DNA from 3 places in the Ruegeria sp. HKCCD6426 genome. Region 2 is predicted to be linked to each of the others. Evidence: riboswitches for the same ligand, from Rfam matches in the RefSeq annotation. Region 2 holds a riboswitch; each other region holds the start of a gene.

Region 1 (9,989 bases), on a different contig from region 2:
CGTTTGGCGCTGCGGACACTTCTTCGAGCGCTTTGAGCAACATCTGCCACATCCGCGTCAGAACGCGCATTGGCAGAGCCTCGGCCATCTGCTGCCCCCGGGCACGTTCGTCGGGGGAAACCGTAGGGTCTTCGGCGGCGTCGGGAGTGATCTTGACGACAGAGACCCAGTGAGTGATCTCAGCCAGATCGCGCAAGACCGCAATGGGATCGGCCCCTTCGGCATATTGGGCACCGAGTTCCGTCAAGGCTCCAGCCGCATCTCCGCGCAGGATCATGTCCATCAAATCCAGCACCCGGCCCCGATCCGCCAATCCCAGCATGGCCCGTACCTGATCCGCACTGGTCTCGCCTGCGCCGTGTGAAATGGCCTGATCCAGCAACGAGGTCGCGTCGCGCGCAGATCCTTCAGCGGCGCGGGTGATCAGCGCCAGCGCATCCTCGGCGATCTGTGCGTTTTCCGACGCAGCTATTTTGCACAGCAGGCCGAGCATTTCCTCGGGTTCGATGCGCCGCAGGTCAAAGCGCTGACACCGAGACAGAACCGTTACCGGGACCTTGCGAATCTCTGTGGTTGCAAAGATGAACTTCACATGTTCCGGGGGTTCTTCCAGCGTTTTGAGCAGCGCGTTAAAGGCGCTGGTCGACAGCATGTGAACTTCGTCGATGATATAGATCTTGTAGCGCGCACTGGCGGCACGGTAGCGGACGCTGTCGATGATCTCGCGGATGTCATTCACACCGGTACGGCTGGCGGCGTCCATTTCCATCACGTCGACATGGCGGCCTTCCATGATCGCTACGCAGTGTTCGCACTGGCCGCAAGGTTCGGTTGTGGGGCCGCCGTTTCCGTCCGGGCCGATGCAGTTCATGCCCTTGGCAATAATTCGCGCCGTAGTGGTTTTACCGGTGCCACGAATACCGGTCATGATGAAGGCCTGTGCGATCCGATCCGCCTCGAACGCGTTTTTCAGCGTGCGCACCATCGCATCCTGGCCAACCAGGTCGGCAAAGGTTTCGGGGCGATATTTGCGGGCGAGAACCTGATAGGCGGGGCTGGGCGTGTCGTTCATGTCTGCTCTGGCGGATTCGAGTTATGCGGCAGCGTAGAGCGCGCTGCCCTCCGCGTCCACCGCAGGTCTGAACGAATTTTGTTTTGGATGTTGGTACGACGGTATAGAACTTGCGGGCACAGCAAATCAGGGGGATCGATGCCGCAGTTTGGAGTTCACACTTTGCAGGTCGGCGGTGGTTCGCTTGCACTGTCACCTATGCCGGGCCGGGGCGGGTTTTATTTGGCCGATCTGAAGGTGATCAGAGGCTGGGCACCGGATGTTGTACTCTCAATGACTACTTCGGCTGAGATGGGGCAGGAAGGTGCGGGGAATTTCGGGCCGGACTTGACGGAACGCGGGATCGAATGGATCCATTTGCCCATCAAGGATTTTGGATCACCGCCGCCTGAAATAACCGAGCGATGGACCGAGGTCAGCGCAAGAGTTCTGACGACTCTGTCAAATAAAGGCCGGGTTCTGGTGCATTGCCGCGGTGGATGTGGTCGGTCAGGGATGGTGGTTTTGCGTTTGATGGTGGAATGCGGTGAAGCACCAGAGGCGGCTTTGTCCCGGCTCCGTGAAATTCGCCCCTGCGCCGTCGAGACCGACGGGCAGATGCGCTGGGCCATGGGAAAGGCCCGCGCGCATTCTTTGAAATAGGTCAAACTGCCGCGAAAGACTCGGCCCGAGTCGGTTGGCTTGGCGCAAGCGCTACGGCCTCCAGCAACGCGCAAGGCGGGCTGCTGATCGCCTGAGAAGGAAGGGACGTAATTTCCGTGCCAAACATCAGCTCGGCATAGTCGTCCAACGTGTCAGAACCGATCTCGGGGTCTGCGCCGCAATAGACCCGCACCTGATCAGGCCGGGCGCGAAAGCGGGCGGTGCATCCCTTTAGGCAATGCGTCAGGTCGGTGTTGCCCTCGATTTCGAACTCGCGCGTGGTCGCAGGACCTGCGGTCGCTACGGCCTGCACCATTGCACGTGCCATACGGGCAAGTGCGGGGCAGGTTTTGCCCGTGTGCTGGCAAATAGTCGCGGTGAATTGATGTGTGTCAGTCTTCCAGATCATGCTGCGCCCTCCGCGCGCGGGACGAAGGGTGAGAGATAAGGAAAGGAAGCCTCAGAGCTGCCAAACCCTGCCCGGACACCCCGCCCGAGTTTCGGTTTTAGTTTCCGATGGCAGGTCTCCTGACTTGCGGGTCGTTGCTTTGCCGACCTTCCCAACCTTTCGGTCAGTGGTGTTTTGGCATCGCTCGCCGCTTACAGTTGCGGGGGCAGTCGCGGAATTAGTCCGTACCGGGTCAACCGGGTTGGACCGCACCGTGTTCCCTTTTCATCCCGGCCCTTGTTGGAGGGCGCGGAAACCATCACGCAATCGCTAGCGGTTGCGGTGTGACCGAGTCAAGCAGATTGGACATTCATTTGCTCGCTCCATTGCTTCGGCACGGCAAGTGGACGTTTGGTCAACCAAGTCCTGCCTTGACTCGAAACGACAGATAGGGCCGATTGAGGAGGTAAACTGATCGGTTCAGTTGTGACTGGAGAAGAGATGTTAGACGCTCGGCAAATGGTTCTTACCGAGAATATTCGGTTCCCTTCGGCGGCGGCAATGCTGTCGGGCCGCTTGTACCTGCCGGTGTCCGAACCGCAGACAGTCGTTGTTCTGAACAGCGCAACCGGGGTGCCGCGAGACTACTATCAGCATTTCGCCCAATGGCTTGCAGCTGAACAAGGTATGGCCTGCCTGACATATGATTATCGGGATTTCGGCCATTCCCTTGAGGGAAGATTGAGGGACTCAACGGTCACAATGGCAGATTGGGCCTTGGTCGACATGCCTGCTGCCCGTGCCGAGATGCGGCGACGGTTCCCAAATTCGCAGCATTGGACAATCGGTCATTCGGTTGGCGGAATGCTCGGCCCCGTGCAGCCGGATATAGACGCGATCGACCGGATGATCTGTGTCTGTTCGGGCTTGGTCACGCTGTCGGACCATCCGTGGCCTTACCGCGGGCTTGCCGGATTGTTCTGGTACGGCCACGCGCCTTTGGTCGTACGTATGATGGGATATTTGCCAGGTAGGGCGCTTGGCTTCGGTTCAGACTTGCCTCCTCAGGTCTACTGGCAATGGCGCAAGTGGTGCACCTCACCAGAAAGCTATGTGCCTGAGGTTGGTACCAGCCTACCGATGGCAGATTGGTCTCGGGCTAGCGGATCGGTTGACCTATTCGCGTTCACTGACGATCAAATGGTTCCACCTGATGCGGTTTGGAGACTGGCCGATCTATACGGACCGGACGCGAAACGTAATCTGATTGACCCTCAAAACTTTGGACTGAGCGGTATTGGCCATATCGGTGTTTTTTCACGTAAAAACGCGACAGTCTGGCCCCGTTTGATCGAAAGGTGAGGGACGCCAAGACCTGGCGCCCCCTCCTGTCAGAATTCGGTGCGTGAAGACTTTCCGCGTGTCACACTCCGCACCATTTTTCCGAATACTTTATCGCGCGCACGGGCTTGCGCCACGGATTCGGAATTACGCATGTCCTCTCGCCGCAGTTTGCGCCACCGGTCCAGCCGGTCAGGATTCAGAGCACCTTTATTAATTGCGCACAGGACAGCGCAGCCCGGTTCGCTGTGGTGTCTGCAATCAGAGAAGCGGCACTCCTGGGCCAGCTCAACGATGTCTGCAAAGACCTCGTTCACACCTTCCTTGGCGTCCAGTAACCGCAGAGCGCGCATTCCCGGGGTATCGATAAGCCATCCACCGTTTTTCATTCGGTGCAGGGCTCTTGCGGTCGTTGTGTGCCGACCGCGCGCATCGTCCTCGCGGATGCCGGCAGTTGCGTCCTGCGATCCGGTCATGGCATTTGCGAGTGTCGTTTTACCTACGCCGGAAGAGCCGACCAAAGCAGCCGTCTGACCAGACGGGCACCAATCCAGAACGCGCTGTACGTCTTGCGCGTCCAGCGCGTTCACCGGCAGGACGGTCAGAAATGTAGATGTGGCCTGGGCCTGGTTCACATATTGCTCTGGGTCTTTGATGGTATCCGCTTTGGTCAATACGATGACTGGGAAACATCCCGCCTGATGGGCCAGCGCGAGATAGCGTTCCAAGCGGGCGAGGTTGAAATCCGCGTTGCACGAACTGACGATGAACAGAACATCCACATTGGCGGCGATCAATTGCGCGTCGACCCCGGTTCCGGCAGCGCGGCGTTTCAGTAGGCTGCGACGGTCCAGCAAACGTTTAACTCGGTATTGCGGGTCGCAAAGCACCCAGTCACCAACGGCAAATTCACCCGTCAGGCGATCTCCGGTCAGCAATGGTATTTCGACGCCAGAACGTTGTCCGATCAACCGATCACGGTGAACGGCTGTCACGCGGAGAGGAATCAATTTTAGGTCGGCCGCGTGTTGCGCGGCAAAATGAGAGGACCATCCATGGTCCGAAAGGGTAAGAGACATTGGTCTGCCTGTGTTCAGAATCAACAAGCCTTGCGGATGGCGCGCGCGCATCCACTGGCAATGTGTTCAGGCAGTCGGGGTGATGGCTAAGATCAGAACCGCGTTGCCCGAAGGGTCATTGCTACAATCATAAAAGCCCTCCTGCGGCTGTGGGGTTCAGGTTAGCACCTTTTCAGGCACTAAGTGAGAGGTTGGACATCGACCCAAGCGGGGCTCGTTGTGGCTGCTTCCTTCCGGACCTGACCAGGTTGGCGAGGCGCTCGCCCGCGCCAACCTCTCGATGATGGATATAGGTGTGTGAAGCGGAAATGACAACCCGTCAGAGCGTCAGTTCAATCTGGAGAAATCCCGCAGAGTTCAAGCCATGTATATGAGGAGTATAAGCAGACAATTCGTCAAGATGCGCCTCGGCACCTGGGCCGGTCTCCAGCATGGCACTGGCTCCACCAAGCGGGGAGAGGCTGAACGGGTTTGGCGCGCGCTCCAAAGGATCGCTCGGCAGCTTTCCGGCCAGGTAATCCCGCAGAATGTCCTGAATAAGCAGAGTCGGCAATTTGATCGGCTGCATCTGTCCGGCCATTGGAAAGTTCCCGCCGCCATTTGCCCGGTAATTGTTCAGCGCGGCGACAAATCTCTGGCTGTCGGTGACGGGACGGCCCTGCAATGTCAGATTGCGGATGCGTGAGGCGGAGAGATCGGCCACACCGCCGGCGGCTGCATACCGGGGCGGCTGGGACAGGTCGATCTGATAGTTCAGCCCGTGCAGCACATCAAAATTGTGACCCGCCCGACCAGGATTTATCAAAGTGTCGCATTGGTCCGCCAAGACTTGATTGTACAGCCCGGCTGACATTTCGAGCCATTCCCGGACCTGAGCACCCGTTACTACCACGGCCCGCACTTCGTTAGGAAAAATGTGGATGTCAGCCACATGTCGCATTGAAATCTCGCCTGCCGGGACGTCGGTGTAATATCTCGGCCCTGCACGACCGCCGAATTTGGCAGGCGCCGAAACTGATATGAGCGGAAGGGATTCCAAGCTTGTCCCTGCCAGAATTGGCCGAACCGCAGCCGCCTGAGCGGCCGCCAGCAGCGCAAGTCCGCGATCAGGGGCGCAAAAACTGAAATAACTGTGAGCCGGGGCAGAGATGCTCCCAACGGGTTCTGCGGCGCGGATGCGGGTTGCAGTATGTCCCGCAGCGAACAGGCGCATCATCTCAGGATCTTCCGGCACAGGGTCGGCATGACTGGCGGGGTAGGCGGACTGCAGTTCGGCTTTGGCTTTGACGATGTGCCAGCTCTCAGCATCGTCGGGTTCCAGCATCAGGTTGATGACACCCAGATGAGAACCGGCAAACCCTGGCATAACCGTGGGTTTGCCATGCACCAACCCTTTGGTGCTGTCGACATGAGCGATGTCGGCATGCGTTTTTCCCGGCAGCGTCAGGTGAGTGTGGCCGGCGATTATGGCGTCGATATCGTTCAAGGCGGCCAGCGGAACGACCGCGTTTTCCAACCCCGCATTAGCCTGCGTTTCGCGCAACCCTGAATGAGCCAGCGCGACGATGATATCGCAGCCCTGTCGACGCAACGCGTTGGCAGTTTCTTTAGCAGTGTCGAGAATGTCATCGATCTCGACCTTCCCCTCCAGCCGGTGCGCTTCCCATTGAGTGGTCTGAGGGGGCAGGACAGACAGCACCCCGATGCGGATTGGCAAATCGGCGCCGTTCCATTGAACGAAACGATGCAATACCACGCTTTTCCGAGGGTTTTGGGCAGGTGACTTGCGTCTGAGGTTGCTGCTGACCAACGGGCACGAGATTTGGTCGGCAATCCGGTCAATCAGGCGAACCCCAAAATTGAAATCATGATTCCCTAGTCCCACCGCGTCGTAGTCCAACGCGTTGAACGCCCTTGCTATGGGGTGATCTTCCGCCACGTTTTCGGCGGCCCAATCTCCGAACGGCGTTCCCTGAAGGAAATCTCCGTTGTCGAACAGAAGGCTGAGCGCGCGCTGCTGCCGGGCCTGTTTGCGCGCTAGGCGGATTAGACTGGCAGTCCGCGTGAAGCCTATTCGGGGGTCTGAGCGATCCGCGTAATAATCGAACCCGGTCAGATTCATGTGAAGATCGCTTGTTGCCAAAATCTGGATATGCGCGACCGGTGACGGTTTCTGGTCTGGCGATGTACTAATTGTCAAACTATCAGCTTCGGGATGTTGTTGTACGGTTGAATTCACCAATTAGTAGAATACGTGCAAATTCCGGGGCATTCTTGCGGTCTTTCAACGGCAGCGCTGTTTTGCCGCGCGTTGAAAACACGTTGCGCCTAAGACAAAGACGTGGCAGCCCTTTGCCGACAGGCAGGGAAGGCAGGAATGAAACACGCGGAGCAAGTGACATTTGGCGGATCCGGTCTGGATCGGGCGGCGCTACGTCGCGGTGATGCAGAGCAGCTGGCACAAGCACAGGAAGACCCCTCTGCGCGTTGCCTTTTGTTGTGGCGTGGCAAGCTGCTGGTTCAAGGGGAACACCTAGATCGGCTGGCATTTGTTCCAATGAACCATGGTTTGTTGCGTGAGGGCCCAGGTGGGGTGGTCGCCTCTCCTATTTTCCTTGGGCAGACAGATCGCAACGCCCCGGTTTTTGCGATGGACATTTCCGGATGGGCGGCGGAAGGGCTGGACTTGACCGGCGTCGGTGATTTTGTCGATCGCACCGAACAGCAGCACCCGGACCTGCCGGAAGGTCACGTTTTTGCCGAGTTGCGCCGCATCATGGCGCGCCTGTCGCCGCGCGATGCGGAACTGGCCGCGACAGCCAAAGCCGTCATCGGATGGCACGAAACGCATAAATTCTGCGCCCGATGCGGGGCCCGCAGCGAAATATCTCAAGGCGGGTGGCAGCGTAGCTGTCCGGAGTGTGGCGGGCAGCACTTTCCGCGCACGGACCCGGTGGTCATCATGCTTATCACGCACGGCAATTCTGTGCTCATGGGGCGTTCCCCCGGCTGGCCCGAGGGGATGTTCTCGTTGCTGGCAGGGTTTGTTGAGCCGGGCGAAACGCTCGAGGCTGCCGTGCGACGGGAGGTTATGGAAGAGGCGGGTGTGCCTGTGGGTGCTGTTCGGTATTTGTCCAGCCAACCCTGGCCGTTTCCGGCCTCTCTTATGTTCGGATGTGCGGGTGAGGCGTTGTCGCGCGACATCCAGATCGACCCGGTGGAAATCGAAGAGGCAATGTGGGTCAGCAAGGCCGAGATGATGCAGGCCTTTGCTGGCGATCACCCGAGACTGCTGCCGGCGCGAAAAGGTGCAATTGCTCATTTTTTATTGCAGCACTGGCTTGCGGATACATTGGACTGACGAAACACTGGAGTTAAAATCAAGGACGGCCCGAACCCAAGATGCAGTTTTCAGCACAAGAGGATATTGAAGCTCCGATCGACATCGTGTTCGACATGGTTGCCGACTTCGAGCGGTTTGAGCGTATGGCAATGCGGCGTGGTGTCGACGTGCAGCGCGCGCGCGGACCAGTTCAGCCAGGTGCAGGTACTGTCTGGGAAACCGTGTTCACGATACGTGGCAAGCCGCGGCATATCACTGTGGAAATGACAGATTGCGACCGTCCCGCTTTGATCCGGTTTTATGCTGGCAGCAAGGGCATGAACGGCGCAACAACCATCGAGCTGCTGGCCCTTTCCCAGCGCAGGACACGCCTGAGCATCGATATGTCGTTGACCGCAAAAACTCTGCCGGCCCGGTTGCTACTGCAATCTCTGAAATTGGGGCAATCCCGTTTCCGCCGCCAGTTTCAGCAGCGCCTGGGTGATTTTGCTCGGGAACTGGAAGAACGCCACTTGCACGGGGTGTGAAGTTTGGCTGGCGCAGAAACAGGGGGCAACTCGTGAACGATCTGAACCTCAGACCGGCCGAGGATGGCGATGCCGAGGGTATTTCTTCGGTTCTGCAAAATCTTGTCAAAGCGGGAAAACGGCGGAAGGACAGCGATGTTGACTTCGTTATGGGCCATTACATCCGCCACCCCGACCAAATTCGATGTACAATCGCCGTTGACACGGTTGGGCATATCCTGGGTTTTCAATCTCTCAAGCGAGCCGTTGAAAACAATCCCTACGGTGCGCCGGTCGGATGGGGCGTAATCGGCACGCATATCTGTCCCACGGCGGCGAGAAACGGTATCGGGCGCGCCTTGTTCCAATCTACTTTGGCCGTCGCGCGAGATCGAAACTTACCTGCGATCGACGCGACAATCGGTGCTACCAATGTAGAAGGTTTGGCCTATTACGAAGCAATGGGCTTTAGAGAGTATCGACGACAGCAAGGATCGGTGTCTAAGTCGTTTTCGATCTGATTTTTTGCATCAACCGCGCGGCTGTGCCGCCGGATAGACGCCCAGAATCTCGACATTCGTCGTGAAATGCTCCAATTCGTCCATTGCCAGTTGGACATTCCGGTCATCGGGATGTCCAACGATGTCCGCGTAGAATTGCGTGGCCGTGAACGACCCGTCTAGCATGTAGCTTTCCAGCTTGGTCATATTGATGCCATTGGTGGCAAATCCGCCCATCGCCTTGTACAGCGCTGCAGGAATGTTGCGGACCTGAAACACAAAGCTGGTGATCATTCCATGCTCACCTCGACGCGATTCGTCAGCCTCGCGCGACATGACCAGAAAACGGGTGGTATTGTCGCCATGATCTTCGATGTGGCGTGCCAGTACATTCAGGCCATAGATTTCACCGGCCAGCTCGCTGGCGAGCGCGGCCGAGTGCTTGTCCCCGACCTCGGCCACCTCGCGGGCCGCACGCGCGTTGTCGGGGCTGACCCGACCTCGAATGCCGTGCTCTTTCAGAAAGCCTTCGCATTGGGGGAGTAGAACGAGATGGGAATGTGCCTCGGTCACGTCGGTCAAAGTTGCGCCGGGCACGCCCAGAAGGTTGATATGCACGCGGACAAAAGCTTCGTCGATGATGTGCAGCCCGCTATGCGGCAGCAGCCTGTGAATATCGGCCACCCGCCCATAGGTGGTGTTTTCTACCGGAAGCATTGCCAGGTCTGCCGCGCCCGAGCGCACCGATTCGATCACGTCTTCGAACGTGCGGCAGGGCAGGGCGTCCATATCGGGCCGTGCATTGCGGCAGGCTTCGTGGCTGTAAGCGCCGGGTTCTCCCTGAAATGCGATGCGTTTGGTCATTTGGTCGTTTCCGTGCAACAAGTTCTTGATTTGGGCGATTAGTCGCGGTGTCTATACCTTGCCTCTTGCAAGGGGAAGCCTTAGACACCCCGCAGACAGCTGAAATGGACTCGCGATCAATGTTCGACACGATGACAGTTACCAAGGCCGCCGCCGGCCTGTTTGGCACCTTCCTGGTGCTTCTTCTCGCCAAGTGGGGGGGTGATGTCCTCTATTATGTGGGTGGGCATGGTGCCGAAGCCGCCTACGTTATT
Region 2 (9,989 bases):
AACGCACACGGACAAGCGATGACCAAAAGAACAAGCGCGTTGTAAAACCAGAAGCCCCATGATGCTCCCAAGACAAGCGGCGGGATCAGGGCAATGGCAACTGCGAGGATCATCACGATAGGCGTATAGACGCGAGCAAATTTTGTAACCCATTGCTCGACCGGTGCACGGCGGGCTTGCGCATCGCCAACCATGCGGATGATCTTGGCCAAAACGGTGTCAGACGCAATTTTTGATGCGCGCACTTTGAGTGTGCCTTCGCCATTTATGGTGCCGGCATATACCTCGTCGCCTGTCTCCTTCGGGACTGGTGCACTTTCGCCGGTAATCGGAGCCTGATCGACAGCCCCGGTACCGTCGATAACTTCGCCATCAAGCGGAACTCGGTCGCCTCCGCGCACGATGAAGTGTTCGCCGATAGCAACCTCTGCCGCGGGAATTGTCACTTCGCGGCCATCGGTGCGAATAACACGTGCTGTGGGCGGTGCCAGATCCAGAAGCGCTGATACCGCTTTACGCGCACGACCAACGCTCCAGCTTTCCAGGTAGAGCGAAAGCGAAAAGAAAAAGGCAACCGTTGCCGCTTCGAAATATTCGCCAAGACCAATTGCGCCACAGACAGCCACCACCATCAACAGGTTCATGTCAGGCGAGAGCCGTCGCAGTGAAGACCAAGCCTTGGGCGCCACGAGCCAGACACCGAACAGGATTGCGGCCGCAAACAAGGCTGCCTCGGGCAATGGCATCTTTACATCTGCGTGCCCCGAGAACAGACCAAACACTCCGCCCATACCAGTCTCGAAGATGTGCCACGTGAATCCCGCTGCCCAGAACCCACCGCTGAGAGCGGTGAACCGCCGCTGGCGGGCAATATGCGCCGCCTGAATCTGGGCTGCATCATCGTCGTTCCAGAGCTTTGCACTCATCCCAGTGCTAGCAACCAACTGCATGACCTCGTCGTTCGAGATATTGCCCGCGCTCTCGAGCAAAGTCATCCGGCCATTGATGACATCAAAGGCGATATGTTCGGTTCCGCCAACTTTCGGACCCACAACCCGGTTCAGGATTGCCACTTCTTCAGCGCAGTCCAGACCCGAGATTTGAAAACTTCTCCCATTTATAGGCGCTGATCCGGACTGCACGACATCCTCGCCTGCCCCGCCGCCGCAGCACTGTTGGGGCTGGCAAGTATCTTGGACATCAGCACGAGTGTTATCGGGAAGGCAGCTATCGGATGGCATGAATGGACCTCACGTCTCTTTGTGGTCTTCGGTAGATAGGACCTGCAGCAACTAGAGGTTCAAGACCAATTTCGATTTTTTTGAACAGTCTCCATTCCAAAGAAAGACCATCGCGGCTTGCGACTGATCCCGGCGGATGCGACCTTTTTATAAACGAATCAAGATCAAAGACGGACTGTCCGCATGCAGAAACAATTTGCGACCATCATCGCGATGCTTTCAGTCACGGCTGGATGCTCCGCTCAATTGTCCGGAACTGGTGCTTCAACCACCAAGATTGGAAAAATCCCTGAATCGGTTGAGGCCTTGGCCGCACCCGGACAGGATTTGGCGTCCGCGCGTCTTTTGCCGCAGGACAATTGTTTTTGGTACGAACACCGCGGACCTGTGGAAACAACCCTGTTACCTTTGCGCGCAACTAACGGCGGTCCGATCTGCGTTGCGCGTGAAGCCTGACCTTCACGCTGGTCATGGATTGCTGACGCTGCCCTAGTGTTGTTGTCGTTTAAGTCCGCGCGCTAACTCTGTTCTCGGCGGAATACAGGTAAGCCGTCGAGCCGGTTTTAACATTCGGATAGAGATCGTTAATATGGGCCATAATCATGCGGACGCATCCAGAACTCGCGCGACCTCCAATGCTCTTGGGTTGCGGTGTGCCGTGAATCCTTAAGTAAGTATCGCGGTTGCCGACGAATAGGTAGAACGCTCGGGAACCAAGTGCATTGTTCGGGCCCGGCTCCATACCATTCCTGTACTGCGCGTATTCCGGATTGCGCTCAATCATCGAAGCCGTTGGCGTCCAATGGGGCCATTTCACCTTTCGGCGGATGTCATAAGTACCAGGTTCGTATAAATCTCCGCGCGCAATGGCAACGCCATAGCGCATCGCCGTACCACCCTGTTCGATATGGTAAAGGTAGCGTGCAACAGCGTCCACGTGGATGTCACCAGCTACAAGGCCGTCATTTGCAACAACCCTTCGCGGCAGGAAACGCTCATGCACCCCCCAAGGGTTGGACGTGGCCGGATTGTAACCCGGTGGGGTAATCGCGGCGTCCCAGGCCGCCTTTTGCGAAACGGTTGGCCAGGTAGTGGCCACAACCGGGCTGGATACCGAAGCCGAAAACAGTGCAATGCTCGTCTGGATGAAATGGCGTCTCGTCAGCATTTTCCGATCCTGATCTCCAATCATGGCGGGCTGGCTACTCGCTCCAGCAACCACTGGTGAAATTTAACTCCTCTGGCGCCCAGAGTATCAAGAGGCTTCCGGCAGCACTTAAAATTTTGGACCGACTATGGGTTAATTTGCACCCATTTTACCCCTTTAAATAAAGTCGGCAACTAAAGCTCTGGCCTCATTGACAGGAGCAATGTGTCCGTTGTAGCCGTTTCTCGTTTACGGTTCCCAGCGGCTAAAATCGAAGGGATTAAAAGGGAATACGGTGCGGCGCATCCAAACGTGTCAAATCCGTAACTGCCCCCGCAACTGTGAGCGGAGAGCGACGCCAAAAGACCACTGACCCCAAACCGGGCCGGGAAGGTTGGTTTAGCAGTAACCCGCGAGTCAGGAGACCTGCCGTTTAACATCGGGCGATGCCCAAACCTTAATTGCCGGAATCAATTGCCGGTGCGACCTGAACAGCCGCCGGGTGAGGCGGCAGGGAGAGAACTTATGCATATCGAACCGGGCATCGTAAACGGTGCCAAAATTGTGCTGTCTTACGCAACTGCCGCCGGGGCTGCCACATACGCCGCCAAGGAGACCTTCAGCACACTGCGGGCAAATGGTCTTGCGTCTTTTGCCATGCGCTCCGCACTCGCCACAATTGGTGTTTTTCTATTTTTCGAGATCCTGCCGCATTTTCCAGTTGGTGTTTCCGAAGTCCATTTCATCCTCGGCTCCACCCTGTTCCTGCTGTTGGGTGCAGCACCGGCGGCATTTGGCCTCGCAGCTGGGCTTCTGATTCAGGGCGTTTTCTTTGCTCCGTTCGATTTGCCGCAATACTTCATCAACCTGACGACATTGCTGGTACCGCTGTTCGCGCTACAGGCGCTGGCCAAGCGTATCATCGCGCCGGGTACCGCTTATGTTGATCTGAAGTACAGTCAGGCTTTGGCGCTGAGCAGCGCCTATCAGGGCGGAGTAGTTGCCTGGGTCGCTTTCTGGGCTTTCTATGGCCAGGGGTTCGGCGCTGAGACCATGGCCTCTGTGCTGACTTTCGGTGGTGCTTATATGCTTGTCATCATCATCGAGCCGCTGGTTGATCTAGCGGTGCTGGCAGCGGCCAAAGCTGCTCGCGGACTGAACGGCACAGGCCTTGTGACTCCGCGCCTTTACAACGCTGCTCAAGCTTGACCTCAGAAAACGGCGGCGCTGATACAAGCGCCGTCTAAGGTTGTGTATTCAACTCCCGTAGTGGTTGGGCACAACCTTTACCTCGATGCGCTAATACTGCGGCTTCGATAAATCTAGAACCCAAAGCTCACAGCCCTGGAATCTTATCTGTAAGCGTCGGATGAAAACCCCGGAAGTGCTTACACAACCAAGTTCTGGCCGTGACAAGCCGAGATGGCGGATTTAAACCGCTTTTTCCCAGCTACGGTGGTCGAACGAGCGGCTAGCATCGCGATCATCCGGGCGCCAAAATGAGACCTGATCTTCGCTGGGTCACTTCGTGTCGGCGATCGCGACGCCTATCCAGTCGTCCGGCGGAGGCGCATCCAGGAAGGCGGATGCGCGCCTTTTCATGACCGCAGAGGCAGGATCTCCACCACGCTCATTTTCAGCCGCCTCAAATGCAGAGATCGCCTGTTCAAATTTTCTGTTCCGATAGTAGGTTAGCCCCTGTTCATAGTGCTCAATCCAGGTGTGAGACTTGTCGAAACTATCGGCCATCGCGATCAACTCAAATATAACGAGGCCACCGGTTCGCCCAAAAACAGCCAGGGTGTCCAATTGCCTTGCGATAACCGCGTCGCCCGCCGCCCGCCGCGTTTCCGGGCCAATCAGGATCGATGTGTCATATGCTTTATTAGCGCCTTCCAAGCGGCTGGCAACGTTCACAACATCACCGATTGCCGTGTAGTTTAGCCGCTGCTCAGAGCCGATGTTTCCGACCAGCGCCTCGCCACTGTTCAGTCCAATGCGCACGCGTAAAGCGCTTCCCGTATCGTCCCTGATATCGGTTTCTGCAACCGCAGCGACGAGATCCAGCGCGGCGCGACAAGCGTTCTCGGCGTGATTGGAATCCTGTCGCGGAGCGCCCCAGAACGCCATGACAGCGTCGCCCATAAACTTGTCGATCGTACCGTCGTTACGAGCGATGGCAGACGAAGCGGCGTCAAAGAAAGGCTCCATCAGTTCTACAATCTGGGGTCCAAGCCTTTCGGACAGACCTGTAAAACCGGCAACGTCACAAAACAAAACCGATATCTGTTTCATCTCCCCGCCGGGCTGAGTGTTGATGCCTTCTGAAACCAAGGTCCGTACAAGGTCAGTGGGTACGTATTTGCGGAAAGCAGAAAGACCGGCAGCCATGTTTGCAGTCGCGGCAGAAAGGTTGGCAAGTTCCGACAATCTGGACGGGCGGCTTGAAATCTGCTCGATGTCAAAGCGTTCGACCTTGTTCAGATCTTCGACGATATCCGCCAATGGTGTCGATACAACCCGCCTGACAAGCCAGATAGCCAAACCGATGGCCCCAATAACGACTCCAACAAGAACGTAAATCAGGCGCACCAACGTTTTATCGATACCTGACAGGAACGCTGCTTCCGGAATGACCGTAGCAACGCGCCAACCATAAAAGCCTAGAGGCGTCAGTGCCACCGCATAGGGGACGCCCTCATTGACAATTCTTGTGGTTGAATTCATCGAGACGCGCGCGCCGGACTTACCCAACAATTGCTCGCCGGACTTTTTAGCAACCTCGTAAAGCTCACCTTCACCCATCCGAGCGGGCGTAACCTCATCAGCATCCGGATCAGGAGCAGCAATCACCTTCCCGTCTGCATCAAGGATAAACGCGGCGCCAAATTCGCCTGGCCGCAACGTGCCAAGGAATCGGGACAGCCGATCAGTTTCGATGACAACTGCCAAAACACCCTGCCGTCTACGGTTCACATCGACTGGCCCGGCAAAAGCGTAAACTGTCTTCTGGCTGCCTGGTAAGTCACGAGCTTCGATCCAATCTGGCGAGTCACGCCCAATCGAATTTCCAAACCACGCGTGATCACGCGGGTCGTAGGTTGTAGGCGTGAAGTTCCGTTCTTCAAACTGGATGTCGCCGGGAATGAAGATGTAGCGGTCCCGGCGCAGCATCCGATCTCGGATCTCGCTGTCGATTTCAATCATTTCCAGTCCACCATCGCCGAGGCGGTGTGCGGCAAAATAATTCCCGTCGGGCCAACCGAACATAATCCACGAAATATTGGGTTGGGCCTGCAACTGCGACAGAAAGACAAACTCTCTTTTGTCGGCTTGTCGCGTTGCTATGACATTCTGGACAAAGATGGTGCGTACAGCGGCCCAGGCGGCCTCAGCCGAACTGAGTGTCAGTCCGACTTCGATTCGAACAGTATTGGCGATCTGGCTATTGATTTCAGCCGCAAGCATCCGACTGTTTTCACGCGCAGTTGTCCACCACAGCGAATGCACAACGAAGGTCGACACGCCGATTGACAGGGCAACGAGGATTGTTACTGCGATCCCTACGCTGACACGCATGGTAGCCCCTTATCATTTAGTGCCGGTGGTAGCCGATTAGACAGCCAATCAGTCAATTCAAATCCCTTTGGCGCGCTTCCATAAACGTCTGGCGAAGGCAATTGGTATTGCCGGTTTGACGCTCTTACAGCAAGGTGCAACAAGCCCGCATATTCAGACGAAAACGCTGAGCAAGTGAAATGCCGACTTGCTTGAACGTTATGGAAAAGCGTTAACATTCACGGATCTGCCTTGATCATGATTCATATAGCGGACATTGGCACACTGCCGACAGCCAGCATAGCGCAGGCCGCAGGGTCAATCTTCCCAACCTAGAAAAAAATTGAATCCGCGTGAGGCCGCTAATTTCATTGGCCTTTGGCGTTGCCACCACGATACAGAAAACCTCATCGTCGGATTCTGGAGGATTGGTCAGCGCTCAGACAGCCCAGCCATTTGCAGACCAGCCATCAGATTCCGTTGAAACTCTGCGTCCAATTGCCAGACAGACAGGATATCAGGTGCTTTCGCTTTAAAGCCCGGGTGAAGCGTCAACAATTTTTCCAGAGCCAACTGAGCGCTTGGATGGTTTCCAAGTTTGCCATTCAGCGCGGCGCGCCAAAGGTGTGTCCCAAAAAAACCGACCTGTCAATCAGCTTGAACCGTGCCGATCTGGAGAAAGCCATGACCGGTGAGCGCAAGCTGACCGACATGTTGGCCGATGGTACCGTACAGGCGGAGGGGAACGCCGAGGTCTTGGCGCAGTTGGCCTCAACTCTGGATCAGTTTGATTTGGGCTTTGAGCTGATGCCGGGCACCAGCGGGCATGACCTGACGCCGCCAGCCAATGATTTCGCACAGCCACCACTGGCCAACTCAAACGGGGGCTAAGTCGGATCGCCTGACAGAAAATGGCGCGGGGCAAACCTGCCCTGAGCCACTCCTAACCCAATTGCAATCCAGGTGGTTCCAATTCGGAACAGAACTGCAGCGATGACCGTAAACGTTGTTTCCCTTCGACGAATGCGCGTTGACCTGAGACTATTCCCGCACGCCGTGTAATCGACCCTTATGACAGACTGTCTCATTCTACATGGTAGGCCGGAAAAGGCTGCGCAGGATACTGACTGGAAACCACCTTTATAAAAAACGCTAGTCTACTTGTCTGGAGCGTTTAGAGATTTCAGACGTCGGTCAGAACCTCGAACCCCGCAAAAATAATTGTCTTTCCGTTGATAGGAACATCCTTCATGTCGCCCATCTCTGGGTCCTGCATGGCTTCTGCAAATCTCGCTTCCTGTGTCGCCTGATCGGGCCATTCCTGCCATCCCATCACGACCGTCTCATCTGGGCCGGCCTGCACGGCCAGCGGGAACGAAGTAACCTCGCCGGGGGGAACTGCACCACCCCACGTTTCGACGACTCGCTGTGCACCGTGCTTTCGGAAAATCTTCGCCATTCGCGCGGCGTGCGCCTGGTGCTCCGCTTTCTTTTCCGTTGGTACCGCCCCGGCATATGCCATGATCCACGCCAATTCTTCACCCTCCTGATGATTTCAATCCCGAGAGTTTAGCATAAATTTGCCCCGACGCCTTTAGGCATGCCGCTTCGCGCTCAGGCACCCAAGCCCCCGCACATGTTCACTGTGTCTAGCGGACCTGGGCCACGTTACTGACTACTCAGCAGATCTGGCAATGTGGCACCAGAAATCCACCCCAGCCTCAATTGCTTCATCGTTGAAATCATAAGATGGATTATGCAGAGGTGCAGCATTGTGCCCTTGGGTTCCATTTCCCATAAGGACAAATGCACCCGGCCGGTGTTTCAGGAACTCGGCGAAATCTTCAGAAAACCCGACACGCCCATAGTTTGCGTCAACCGACCCGACCAACTGCGCTGCTTTTGCTATCGCATCGGTCTCCTTGGCCTCATTCACCAGCGGCTGGAAAGACGTTGAATAGCTGACATGACCTGTTGCGCCCTGCGCCTGGCAGACGCCTTCGACAATAGCGCGCATGCGGGCTTCGATCACTCCCGATACGTCCGTTAAAAAACCCCGGCAATCGCCCTTGATCGTCACTTTGCTCGGCAGGATGTTTCGGGCGCCGTCTGTGACAAACTCGGTTATCGACACCACCGCATGCTCGCTTGGTGGCAAGTTGCGAGACACAATTGTCTGCAATTGCAACACAACAGCGCTACCAACGACAATCGGATCAACACCTTTCTCGGGCATCGAGGCGTGTCCTCCGCGTCCTTGAATGACAATCTCAAAATTATCTTCAAAAGCGCAAAATGGTCCGGACTGCGTCGCGAAAGATCCAACCTCCATGCCCGGCATGTTGTGAAGGCCATAGATCGCACTCATCGGGAACCGGTCAAAAAGGCCGTCATTGATCATCGCAGCCGCACCCAGACCGTTTTCCTCGTTTGGCTGGAATATGAAGTGAACGGTTCGATTCAGGGCGGTTTCCTTTGCCAAAGCCAAAGCGGCACCCATCAGCATTGTGCTGTGTCCGTCGTGCCCACAGCCGTGAAACTTGCCCGAAACAGTCGAGCGATGCCCAAACTCATTCGCCTCTTCAATGGGCAACGCGTCCATGTCAGCGCGAAGGCCTATGCCATTCTCGGAAGACCCGCGGCGCAACGTGGCAACCAAGCCGGATTTACCGATACCCCGAACCACCTCCAGACCGGCAGCTTCAAGATGATCAGCGATTAGGTTAGAAGTCCGGTCCAGATCAAAACCAATCTCCGGGTGCATATGCAGATCACGGCGGAACGCCTTCAGATCAACCATCTTCCAGTCCCTGTTCAGACAAAATAACCAACGGTGTAGAAGCGTCGGCCGACAGGCAAGCTGCCAATCCCGCAGCACCGGATGGAGTCGTAGAGTAACCCATCTCTTTGGCTGCGCCCACCGCTTCTGTCGCCATGGTATCGGTTACAATCAGCCATTCGTCAGCGGCTTCACGCAAAATTTCAAAGGCAAGCATCGACGGTGTTTTGCAATCAAGTCGACCCATATTTGATTGCGGACCGGCAACCGTCACCGTGTGCCCGGCCTTGGCGCTATCGCGAAGACACGGCGCTGCCTCTGGCTCTACCACAAGAATGCGGGGCTGCACGGACCACGAATTGCGGATCATGTAGGCAACCGCAGCTGCGAGCCCTCCAACACCTGCCTGCAAATACACGTGACTTGGCCATTCTCCTGTCGCCTCGAACGTTTGGCGCATCTCTTCGGCCATGATGGTATATCCCTCCATAACCAGACGCGGAGGTTCGCTGTAACCAGGCCAGGAACCATCGGCCAAATGAACCGCACCGCTGTCTTCCGCGTCCAATATTGCAGCCGCAACACTGGCCTCGTAATCATGACCGGATCGGATGATTTCGGCGCCCTGTTCGCTTAACATCGCGGCAAACGCTTTCGGGACGGTTTCTGACAAATGGATGCGAGCATTGGCTCCGAACAGTTTCGCACCCGCCGCGACGGCCATTCCATGATTGCCCGCACTGGCACAAACAAATGTCATCTCATTCGCCGTCCGACGATAGGCGTCACTGTCATAAGATTTTTGATCGGACCCGACTCCGGCCTTATTGGCGATCATCTGCGCTACTGCGTAAATACCACCAAGCGCTTTGAACGCACCCAAGCCCATGCGCGCGGTCTCATCTTTGATCAGCAAAGATCTGCCGCGAAATTCGACACTATCCAGCGGAGTCGGTTTATATAGTGAGCTTGTACGCCACAGCGAGCGCGGTTTTTCCGGGTTTAGTACGATTCTCTGTTCCATAGCAGCGAGACTACCGAAATGATCTGATCGCAATCGATCGCCAGAGTGCCATATTGCGAGAAACTTTCTCACTAACCGGCTGTAAATCGGAGTTTCCTGAAATGGACAAGTATGACGCACAACTTTTGAACCTTATGCAAACAGACACGAGGCGTGGGCTAGAGGGGTTGGCGGCCGAGACAGGACTGTCGGTGGCGTCTGTTCAAAGGCGGCTGAAGGCTCTGCGCGAAACTGGCACAA
Region 3 (9,989 bases), on a different contig from region 2:
GAAGGCGACCGGAGTGGCCATACCGTCTTCGATTGTCGAAACCTTAACGGTGCGCGGAAAATAAAGCCCGGGCGTGAAGAAATCGACATTGAACGGTGTATCGGTTTCATACCACAGCGCACGGTCCAACCGGAACCGGATCGAGCGGTACTGTTCATAGGTCAGGTCCTGCCATTCCTGCGGCACCATCTCACGCTCGGCGTAAGGGTGGTTGGCCAGATCGCGGGCCAGTGCAATCACGTCGTTGCGGTCAAAGGGCACCTCGCCACCCGTGGCATACGCGGACGGGGCGAAAGCCAAAGCCGTTGACGAGGCCAGAAATGCGCGGCGCGTAAAATTCATTTTTTCGTCTTCCAAGGATGTGACTTGAACCAGGCGGCCAGATAGGCCACGCCGATGATCATGGCAAAGCCAATCATGTTGGCGGCAAAAACACTGGCAACATCCCGCCCACTCAGGTCCAGTCCGACGCCGATAAGTCGTGCTGCGGCCATGGAAAACACGAACACAGCCAGCGATTGCTGCCCGACCTTGGAGATCACGGCCAGCAGCCATTGCCAAACCCGCGCACCCAGAGTGTGGCCTGTGGCGATCAGGCGTTGACCATGCTCACCAGCAGCGACCCAACCCAGATAAGCCAGCGACAGGAAGTGGAGATAGCGGAGCAGGCCAAACTCGGTCTTGCCACGCAGTTCCTCTGTCAGCGGCCAGGCCTTGCGGATCAGGGCACCAAGATCTGGCCAAACAGAATTGACCCACAGGAAAACTTTCCACGACCCGAAGGGCGCGGACAGGAGCAGGAACAGCGCTGCGGCCCAGATCAGGGTTTTTGAAACCGGAGGGGCAGGAATCCAGCCGCGCATAAGCGCGAAGCCGGTGAAGAACAGCAACTGCCAGCCGAAGGGATTAAAGAACCACTGTCGGTCTGACCAGGGTTCAGCGGGCAATGCCAGAACCCCGGTTTGTGCAACAAGCCAGATTGCTACAGATGCCCCGGCCATAGCCCAGAAGTTGATCCGGTACAGAGCCATGAACAGGGGCATCATCGCCAGCACCACCAGATACATCGGAAGGATGTCAAAGTAGTTCGGCACGTAGGTCAGCGTAAAAAGCCCCACTATCTGCGAGGCTGGGTCATTGAAGAAGTGCTGTAGGTTCAGGGACGAGATGTAGTTTTTTTCAAATCCACCGGACTGATTCAGCGCAGCCATAGTCATGGCGACAAAGAAAAACAGACAGATATGCGCCCAGTAGACCTGCCAGATCCGGAATGAGACACGCGCCGTGCCCATCAACCATCCTTTGCGCATGAATGCTCCGCCAAAGGCTATGGCTGAGGCCATGCCCGAACAGAAAACGAATATCTCTGTCGCGTCGGAATAACCAAACCTCGCGGGAATCCATTTGGCCCATGGGTCGTTTGGTATATGGGCGATCAGGATGATGAACATCGCGATGCCGCGATAAAAATCCAGCCGCGGATCGCGCGTGCCGGCAGCCGCTGCGGCCGAGGCCGCAACAGGTGCAAAATCAGAAGCGGGCGATGCAGTCGCCATACAGTTTCTGTCCTTCTTGGTTTTTTGTCTTTTTTGTTATTCGGCGGGGACGCTTTGTGCGTCGCCACTGTCGCGGGCCGCTTCGATCAATGCACGGCGCGCAAGTGCGTAATTGTCTTCGCCTCCGGCGCGTTTGGCGCGACGGTCATCCAGAATGCGCTCGACTTCATCCAGGCGACCGGCACGCAGGCCGGAATCAATTGTGATGCGCTCGAATACATCACGTTGGGCGTGGCTGCCACCAGCCAGCTGCATTGTACCACGGGCACTTGCAAGGTGGTCAAATGCAAGCCCATACTGACCGTCGCCAAAGGCTTCAAGCCCCATCGCGGCCGCGACACCCGGGTCGGCCATGCGGCGCGTCGTGTCATTGTCGGCTTGCGATGCGTCCTTGTGAATTCGGCTCAGCATCCTGGCTGTCGCCTCGTTGCGATTGTCACCAGTCAAGGCCAGCAGGTAATGCAGGTCGGCAAAGATCAGGCAGCCATCTTCGGTCCGCGCGGCACTGAGGTCCGCCAGTTCTTCCCAACGGTTGCCGACGTCAAAACCTTCAAGCTCCAGCCGCGACAACAGTGAAGTTGCGTTCGAGATATCGCGGTAGTCGTCGGTCTTATCCTTGCGAATATACTCGTCGTACAGGTTCATCACATGATCGACCTGCCCCAGATCCAGATGCATCAGGGCTTTGTGCCACCAGACGTGATAGCGGAAGTTGTTGCAATGCGCCCAGGCGTCCTCGCGCCCGGCCAGCCAATCGAGGCCCAGTTGAGCATTGCCGGTCATCTCGTGCACATGCGCGACTGCGTGCAGACCCCAGGCATCATCGGACACCATCCACAGAGCCTGGCGACCAGCGATCTCGGCCTTCTCGTAGGCGCCTGTTTCTTCCAACGCAAAGGAATGGCAACCCAGAAGGTATCCGCGGCCCGGGTGGTCCGGTTCATAGGCGGGCATGACCCGTTCCAGCGACCGGCGCATACCTTGCGCATCGCCCAGGACAAAGCGCGCCGCGTGGCTCAACTTCATTGCCAATGTGTCTTGCGGATGCTTGCGCAGGATCTCTTCGAATTTCTGAACAGATTGCGAGGGGTGACCTGCCAGCCAGATCGCCAGAGCGTCGACATACAAACGCTCGCGCTCAGACACCGGCTGTTGTTCCATGGCCGTGTTGGCGGCAGCCAGAGCCTCGACGGCAACCGGCAGTATCTCGCGCCGCCCCAGCAGAACAAAGAACAAGCCCTTGACCGCATGACCCAGTGCGAACTGGGGCTCAAGCTCGAGCACTTTGCCAAGATGCTGCGGAGTAACTGCGGCATGCGCCATGAACCCAAGCAGAACACCATTCCAGGCTTCGACACTTGTCGGCTGGCTCAGGGTATTCATCTGTCCAAAAACGTCTTGTTTCATGCTTGGGTCCAATCCGGTTGCAAAATTCTACACTGTTCGATGTAGCAGAGTGTGTCAGCGGGTCGTAACAGTATCGACCCTGCTCTCGAATTGGTGAAAAGCTGTGTGTGGAAAACGCGAAAAAAACCGCCGATTCAAGGGCATGTTTCAGCAACATGCCGCTTAAACCTGCGGAGTGTTTCAATCCTCAAAGGGGTTTTCGGCGTTCAAGACGGCCTCAGTATCCGCACCAAAGGTCGGCGGGGCACTGCGATATGTTACAGGTGTGCGGGATAGGTTCAGGGGATTTCCGATCAATTGCACTGCGCCCGGCGCAGCTTGCATGGTGATTTTCATCTGCCGCGCGGCCACCTGATCCGTTTCAAATACCTGATCCAAAGTTTGCACCGGACCAACTGGCACTTTCAGCGCTTCAAGCCCTTCGATGACCTTGCTGGTCGCAAGGGACTGAACTGCCGGACGCAGGACGGCGTTTAACGCATCCCGGTTTTCAAGCCGGGCGGGGTTGGTTGCAAAACGGGGGTCGTTGGCGAGATCGGGTTTTTCAATGAACCCGCAGAACCTTCGGAACTGGCTGTCATTTCCGACCGCCAATATCACATGCCCGTCGGAGGTTTCATAAACGTCGTATGGCACGATATTCGGGTGACCGTTGCCGCGCCTCTGTGGGACATTGCCCGATGTCAGATAGTTCACGCCCTCATTGATCAGCCAAGCAACCTGAGCGTCCACGAGGGCAAGATCAATCTGCTGGCCTTCGCCAGTCAAATCGCGGTGCCGCAGGGCAGCCAAAATCCCGACACATGCGTACATTCCGCACATGACGTCTGCAATGCCGACGCCGACTTTCATTGGCGGTCCTTTGGGGTCGCCCGTAAGGGACATGACCCCACCATAGCCTTGAGCCATAAGGTCGTAGCCTGGCTTAGAAGCGTTTGGTCCGGTCTGGCCGTAACCCGAGATCGAGCAATAGACCAAGCTCGGAAGCTCCTGCGACAGGGATGGATAATCCAGCCCATATTTGGCCAGACCGCCGGGTTTGAAGTTTTCGATCAGAATATCCGCATGTGACGCCAGCCGCCGGATTTCGGCCTGGCCTTCGGGTGTGGCGATATCGACGGCGACCGATTTCTTGTTGCGGTTCGAGGACATGAAGTAAGCGCTCAGGTCCGAACGGTTGCCGTCCGCGTCCTCGGCATAGGGCGGTCCCCATTGCCGCGTGTCGTCGCCCCCGGTGGCGGGGTTTTCGATCTTGATGACGCTTGCACCCAGATCCCCAAGCAACTGAGTGCAGGTGGGTCCGGCTAGAATGCGACTAAGGTCCAGAACCTTGACGCCCTTCAGGGGGCCTTCAGATGCGGCCATCGTAGCCTCCGCGGTCGATCTCTGCTGCGATAACTGTGAACTTGTCGGCTTTCATGGCCTCATTCAGTGCGGTGCGCAGTTCTGCGCGGTTGCGCACTGTATGTCCATTTCCGCCGAACGCGCGACCCATGGCGGAAAAATCGTGACGGTCGAAATCAACACCACGATTCCCCATCTGGCGCTGGCGCTGTTTCAATTCGATTAGCGCAAGGCTGGCATCCACAAAGACCAGAAAGATCGGGTTGCCGCCCATTTCGGCGGCCGTTGAGAGCTCACCAGCCACCATCAGAAATCCGGCATCGCCGGAAAAGCTGATCACGGGGCGCTCGGGTTCCGCCAGTTTAAGACCTATCGCCATCGGTATTGCACAACCCATGGTGCAGAGGGCCGAAGACTGGATCAATCCGCGTTCTTCGGAACATTCCCACATCTGGCTCAGCAGGATACGGTGCGCGCCGCTGTCCGCTGTCGCCAGCGTATCAGCGGGCAGGGCGGCTCGTGTTTCCGCAATAACGGCGGCAGGGCCCCAGTCTTCGTCGGTCGGAAAGGCTTTGACCAGCGCTGCTTTGACTTCCGCAGGTTCGCCACCAGACCATGTTTCGCGGGCCGGATTTCCTTTGGCAATGGCCTCCAGCGTTGCGCTGGTGTCTGCGACCAGATGCAACCCCGCCTGATGCATGTAGTGGTCATTGACCACGGCAGAGATATCGATGACGCGTTTTTCCTCGGGATCCCAGATCTCGCGCCAGCCGGGGCGCATCTCGATCGGGTCATAGCCCAGACACAAAACCAGATCGGCTTGTTCGATCAGAGGAACCAGATGCTTGTCAGCCAGCGGCGACAACCCTGCACCGCCCAGACAAAGCGGGTGATCCTCGGGAATAACGCCCTTGGCCTTGTAGGTCGTGACAAACGGTATGCCGAAATGTTCCAGAAATGCCCGCACCAGGCAGCGTGAGTCGTCGTACAGAATGTCCAGACCCAGAATTGCTATTGGGCGTTCGGCCTCGGCAACCCAGCGGCGGGCCCTTTCCAGACATTCTCCTTCGGGAGAAACAGGAGCAACCTTGGCCAACCTGCGCCGTTTCACGCCAGTCACACGGACATCTGCAACCGAGATCGGCACATCGACATGCACCGGGCCGGGGCGCGGTTGTGTTGCCAGAGATACCGCTTTGTCCGCGACTACGTCGGCACCTTCGGCGGTAAGCAGGTATGTACCCTTGGTGATCGAGCGATAGACCTGAGAATGGTCCATCACCTGATGGGTATAGGTCAGCGCCTCATGTGCATCGACACAACCGGTCAGCACGATCATTGGCACACGGTCTTGCAAGGCGTTCGCGACTACGTTGATTCCGTTCATCGCACCGGGGCCCAGCGTCGCGACAAGAATGGCTGGTGCACCGTCACGGTGATGTACGGCCTCGGCCATGAAACCTGCGGCGTTTTCATGTTTGGTCAGATGAAAGGTAATGCCTGCCGTCTCCAGCGCATCCACCAGTGTCAATACTTCGCCGCCGGGCATACCGAATGCATGGCGGCAACCGGCCTCGTACAACCTTTGGGCTAGAAGATCCGCGGCGCGGGGAGAAGGATCCTGCATCAGTCATGCTCCGAAGTGTTTATTGGCAAGCAGATTGCGGAGGACGCCCCCGGACGCAAGGTGGTTCACGCCAGTGTGACTATTTGACTGCGGATTCGGCCACGGCCTGAAACTTGGCGTCCAGCTCGTTGGCAATTTCGGCCAGAGCCTGCCCGCCTTCTGCCGCATAGGGTGCAAAGACAAAGCTGGGCGTTTTGTAAGACAGGGTGGCGTTTCCGTCCTCATTCTCGGTCACGTAGAACCGGATTGGAGCTTCGATCATCGCAGCGGTGGAGATTTCCAAAACGCGTACAGCGTAATCATTGTTGAAAGCACCGATCACACGGTTGCCCGGTATGGTGATGCCACGGGCCGCTGCTGCCTTGGTGGGACCAGCCTGCGTGACAACGATCAGGCCGTTTTCCTTCACAGCAGTCTTGGTGTCGTCCACCAACTGTTCATAGGTTTTTTCGGTCGGATAGACGGCCCACCCGGCCAAAGGCTCTTGGGCCAAGGCGGGCAAGGCCAGCATGAAAAAGACGGGTATGAGTGCTTTCATCGCTGCGCCTCCTATGGTTCGGGTGCGCGATTGTTGCCAGAATTTGCTGTGTGGCGCACTCACATTCTTGTGCGTGAAAGCGCGGCCGAGGCTTGCACCGCAGAACCGAAACACGCAAAAACGCGCAGATGCATCGATGTGAGGCCGAGTTGAACAAGATTCGTTTACTGATCTGTGAAAGCTGCGCCGGCACGCGCGATCGCGGTGCCGAACGTCAGGCCGTACAAGCGGCACTGACCAAGTCAGGCCTGGAGGATCGGGTCCAGATCAGTGCCCATGCCTGCTTCAGTGGCTGCGAAACGCCAACGGCTCTGGCATTGCAGGGGCAAGGGATCGCCTCATACGTTTTTACAGGAATTGATGTCGTTGCGGATGCAGAAGACATCGCGGCGACATGTCAGACGATTTTGAACAGCCCGTCCGGCTGGATTGACGACGCCCGACCATGCGGACGCCTTCGAATGTGTCTGCGTGCACGCATTCCGGCGTTTTAGTCGACCTGAACCGTAACTGCCGTACTGACCGGCACGTTATCAACCATCAGCGGGCTGTGGCTGTTGGCGTTCAACGAAACCGATACCTCGACTTCTCCCTTTGGCAGATCAGAGATATGCATCCAGTTGCCGTATAGCCGCGCCAGTTTTTCGCCATTGATATAAACGTGAGCGTGACCTTCACCGTCTTTGTCAGCCGCCGATGCGTTTTCCGGCGAGAACCGGAAGTTCTGAGGCATGACGTGCAAGTTCCATCCTGCCATGGGGTCCTGGATCACCGCGATCTCCAGACCGGGTGCGTTCGGGCCGGCTGGCAGATTAACAGCAGTGGAATGGTCGTGGGCCATCGCTTCGGCTTGGCCGCCGCCGTGTTGAGAAGGATCGGAATGGTCATGGCCGTCGAAAGTGACGCCATTGGCCGCGGCCAGTACAAAACCTGCGCCTCCGCCAAAGACCAGACCAATTGCAAACAGAGCGAGTGAGCGGGACATTTCTTATCCTTGAAAAACAAAAGCCCGCCGGGATTGTCCCGACGGGCATTATTTGAGGCTGATCAAGCGTTCGCTTCAGCGTGCTTAGATTCTTTCTGCCAAAAGTACCCGGCGAAAGAACCAACAAGAACCCACGCGACCAAACCTATACCAAAGGCACGGGCTGCAAACAGGGCACCGATTTCCGTTGGCACAGGACCGGTGAAGACATCAGGTTCCGGTGCACCGATCACATGCGGGGCCATCAGCAGAGCGGCCGCGACCACGTAACTGATGAGATTGCCTCCAAAGGCGATCAGCCACATGGCAACGCTGGCTGCAGCCACTGTCGCGAACCACCAGACTTGGCGGGCATAGACGTCGGCAGCCGCAACACCGGGAACTTCCGGTGCCAGTGTAAAGCCAGGTGCCATATGGAAGGCTATGAAACCCGCGAGGCCCCAAAGCACTCCAGTTCGGCCATCGATTTTATGTCCCAGACCTTCTGTCACCGACATCACGGCAATCAGCACGAGCGCATAACCGGTATAGGTCAGCATGGTGAAGATCACGCTCAGCGCGTCGCGGGTCAGGTCCGAGAACATGCCCGGCAATTCGGGATGGGCAGACACTGCCTCGGCCCCGAAATGCACCAGCTCTCCTGATTCATACAGTTCGGCGTGCAACAGAACAGGTTGCACAAACGCAAGCTGCAGCAAGGCGGCAATCAGCCCCGCTGCAGCACCAGCGAACAACGCGCTGGTCAGAATGCGACTGAACATTGTCTCAGTGGCAGGGGAAGCCGGTTGCGTGGCGTACGTCATGTGCCGCGTCATGCAGCGCAGCCGCCTGAACGTGGCCGGTCAGGGTGATGATGCCCAGACCCAGCGCAACAGCGAACAGAGCCGAGAGTACACCTGTGCGTGCGACTGATGCCGTTTGAGTTTGTGTTGTCATTTCTTGTCCTCCAATGCCGCCGCACCCGACGGCCGGTGTTTCTACGTTCGCCTGGCAGGTCTCCTGGCTCGCGGGTCAGTGCCTCTGTTCGCCTTCCCCCCAAGATCGGGAGTGGCTGGTTGAACAGGGCTCACCGCTTACAGTCGCGGGGGCGGCTTTGGATTTGACCTGCGCGCAGGCCGCACCAAATTCCCTCTTAGCATCCGGATGACTCCGGCAGGACCAGACGTTTTCATTTAGCCGCGATAAGCCCGTGCACGCAATGACCAATTGCGACGTTTTCGGTCAGTTCTCGCGCTTTTTCAGCAAATAGATATCCATGATCCAGCCATGCGCAGCCCTGTGCCGAGCGCGACTGGCCAGAATCTCTTCACATACATCATTCAAAGGGCCGTGGATCAGGATTTCCTCTTTCATTCCCACGTAAGCCCCCCACCAAATGAAGTATTCCGCCATCTCGAGGCTTTGAAAGGAGCACTCGCCGTCCAACATAACCGCTACGGTTGACGCCGCCTTGGGCCAGCCTTCGTCGCGCAATCGGCGTCCGGTCGTCACGACATAGGGCGCGCCGATGTCGTTGATCGGTATTGCGTGGGCGGCCGTCAGCGCTTGCAATGCCGTTATGCCTGGAATCACACGCGTTTTCGGCTGCGGGTTCAGCCGCGAGGCAATCCGAAGCGAGCTGTCGTAGAGCGAAGGATCGCCCCAAATCAATAACGCAACGGTGTGCGCTTCGGGATGGGCGTCAATCACTTCACTCCATCGCCGCGCGATGGCGTCATGCCATTCATCCACTCCGCGCAGGTATCCGTCTTCGGCCCGCCGTTGAGGGATGTCAAAATAGGCAATCTTTGGTTGCGTGTCTGCCACATGCGCGATGATTTGCTCGCGAATTCCGGCCAGATCGGCTTTGTCATCACCTTTACGGGGGATCAGAATCAGATCAGCCGCTCGAATCGCCTGCGCGCCCTGATAGGTCACGTGATCGGGATTTCCGGTACCAACGCCGACGAGGTTCAGTTCAATCATCGCCGAACTCAGCCAGCGGTCCATACAGGATCAGAGCAGGGGCGGTTCCGATTTCTGTTGCCAGCTTCTCTGACAGGGCGCCGATTGTGGAACGGTGCAACGCCTGATCAGGGGTCGAGACCGACTCGGCCATAAGAGCAGGCGTGTCCAACGACAGACCGTGCGCATGCAGAGCTTCGACCAGCAGCGGAAAAGTACGCTTGCCCATGAAAACAACGGTAGTCGCGCCGGAATCAGCCAATGCTGGAAGGTTGAGGTCTTTTGGTAACTTGCCGCTGACATCATGGCCGGTGACAAACTGCACACGCCGCGCGGTCATGCGACGGGTTAGGGGAATGCCTGCCGCGGCAGCTGCGGCAACTGCCGAGGGAATACCGGGAATGATCTCATATTCGATCCCGGCGTCGCGCAGCGCGACAAGTTCTTCTTCCAAACGCCCGAACATGCCGCCATCACCGGATTTGAGGCGCACCACATGCTGTCCGGTTTGTGCATATTCCACGAGCAAACGGCTGACATGGTCCTGCTTGGGCGAAGGACGGCCAGCGCGTTTGCCCACGCCCACCA

The links. Region 2 has a riboswitch for cobalamin ahead of AC2TDA_RS15720 (energy-coupling factor ABC transporter permease). Riboswitches for the same ligand answer to the same signal wherever they lie in the genome.
Region 1: another riboswitch for cobalamin. It lies ahead of AC2TDA_RS19465 (hypothetical protein); the one in region 2 lies ahead of AC2TDA_RS15720 (energy-coupling factor ABC transporter permease).
Region 3: another riboswitch for cobalamin. It lies ahead of AC2TDA_RS21340 (CbtB domain-containing protein); the one in region 2 lies ahead of AC2TDA_RS15720 (energy-coupling factor ABC transporter permease).

The regions. Positions count from the first base shown of each region.
Region 1 is NZ_JBWVBF010000008.1:41,374-51,362, reverse strand. It holds gene AC2TDA_RS19475 (DNA polymerase III subunit gamma/tau) at 1-1,072, opposite strand, end outside; gene AC2TDA_RS19470 (protein-tyrosine phosphatase family protein) at 1,211-1,714, shown strand; gene AC2TDA_RS19465 (hypothetical protein) at 1,716-2,123, opposite strand; cobalamin riboswitch at 2,216-2,438, opposite strand; gene AC2TDA_RS19460 (alpha/beta hydrolase family protein) at 2,604-3,464, shown strand; gene rsgA (ribosome small subunit-dependent GTPase A) at 3,494-4,522, opposite strand; RNA gene ffs (signal recognition particle sRNA small type) at 4,704-4,802, opposite strand; gene AC2TDA_RS19445 (bifunctional 2',3'-cyclic-nucleotide 2'-phosphodiesterase/3'-nucleotidase) at 4,842-6,761, opposite strand; gene nudC (NAD(+) diphosphatase) at 6,900-7,883, shown strand; gene AC2TDA_RS19435 (SRPBCC family protein) at 7,925-8,392, shown strand; gene AC2TDA_RS19430 (N-acetyltransferase family protein) at 8,425-8,892, shown strand; gene AC2TDA_RS19425 (prephenate dehydratase) at 8,902-9,735, opposite strand; gene AC2TDA_RS19420 (c-type cytochrome) at 9,855-9,989, shown strand, end outside.
Region 2 is NZ_JBWVBF010000005.1:162,753-172,741, forward strand. It holds gene AC2TDA_RS15705 (heavy metal translocating P-type ATPase) at 1-1,241, opposite strand, end outside; gene AC2TDA_RS15710 (hypothetical protein) at 1,425-1,697, shown strand; gene AC2TDA_RS15715 (L,D-transpeptidase) at 1,747-2,409, opposite strand; cobalamin riboswitch at 2,624-2,836, shown strand; gene AC2TDA_RS15720 (energy-coupling factor ABC transporter permease) at 2,914-3,597, shown strand; gene AC2TDA_RS15725 (adenylate/guanylate cyclase domain-containing protein) at 3,910-5,967, opposite strand; gene AC2TDA_RS15730 (alkyl sulfatase C-terminal domain-containing protein) at 6,532-6,837, shown strand; gene AC2TDA_RS15735 (DUF1428 domain-containing protein) at 7,130-7,468, opposite strand; gene AC2TDA_RS15740 (amidohydrolase) at 7,622-8,746, opposite strand; gene AC2TDA_RS15745 (pyridoxal-phosphate dependent enzyme) at 8,739-9,749, opposite strand; gene AC2TDA_RS15750 (Lrp/AsnC family transcriptional regulator) at 9,851-9,989, shown strand, end outside.
Region 3 is NZ_JBWVBF010000010.1:47,167-57,155, forward strand. It holds gene AC2TDA_RS21295 (OpgD/OpgG family glucan biosynthesis protein) at 1-342, opposite strand, end outside; gene AC2TDA_RS21300 (OpgC family protein) at 339-1,556, opposite strand; gene AC2TDA_RS21305 (tetratricopeptide repeat protein) at 1,593-2,963, opposite strand; gene AC2TDA_RS21310 (CaiB/BaiF CoA transferase family protein) at 3,144-4,328, opposite strand; gene AC2TDA_RS21315 (thiamine pyrophosphate-binding protein) at 4,315-5,934, opposite strand; gene AC2TDA_RS21320 (DUF302 domain-containing protein) at 6,014-6,472, opposite strand; gene AC2TDA_RS21325 (DUF1636 family protein) at 6,622-6,966, shown strand; gene AC2TDA_RS21330 (hypothetical protein) at 6,963-7,457, opposite strand; gene AC2TDA_RS21335 (CbtA family protein) at 7,520-8,218, opposite strand; gene AC2TDA_RS21340 (CbtB domain-containing protein) at 8,223-8,393, opposite strand; cobalamin riboswitch at 8,430-8,635, opposite strand; gene cobF (precorrin-6A synthase (deacetylating)) at 8,679-9,422, opposite strand; gene cobA (uroporphyrinogen-III C-methyltransferase) at 9,415-9,989, opposite strand, start outside.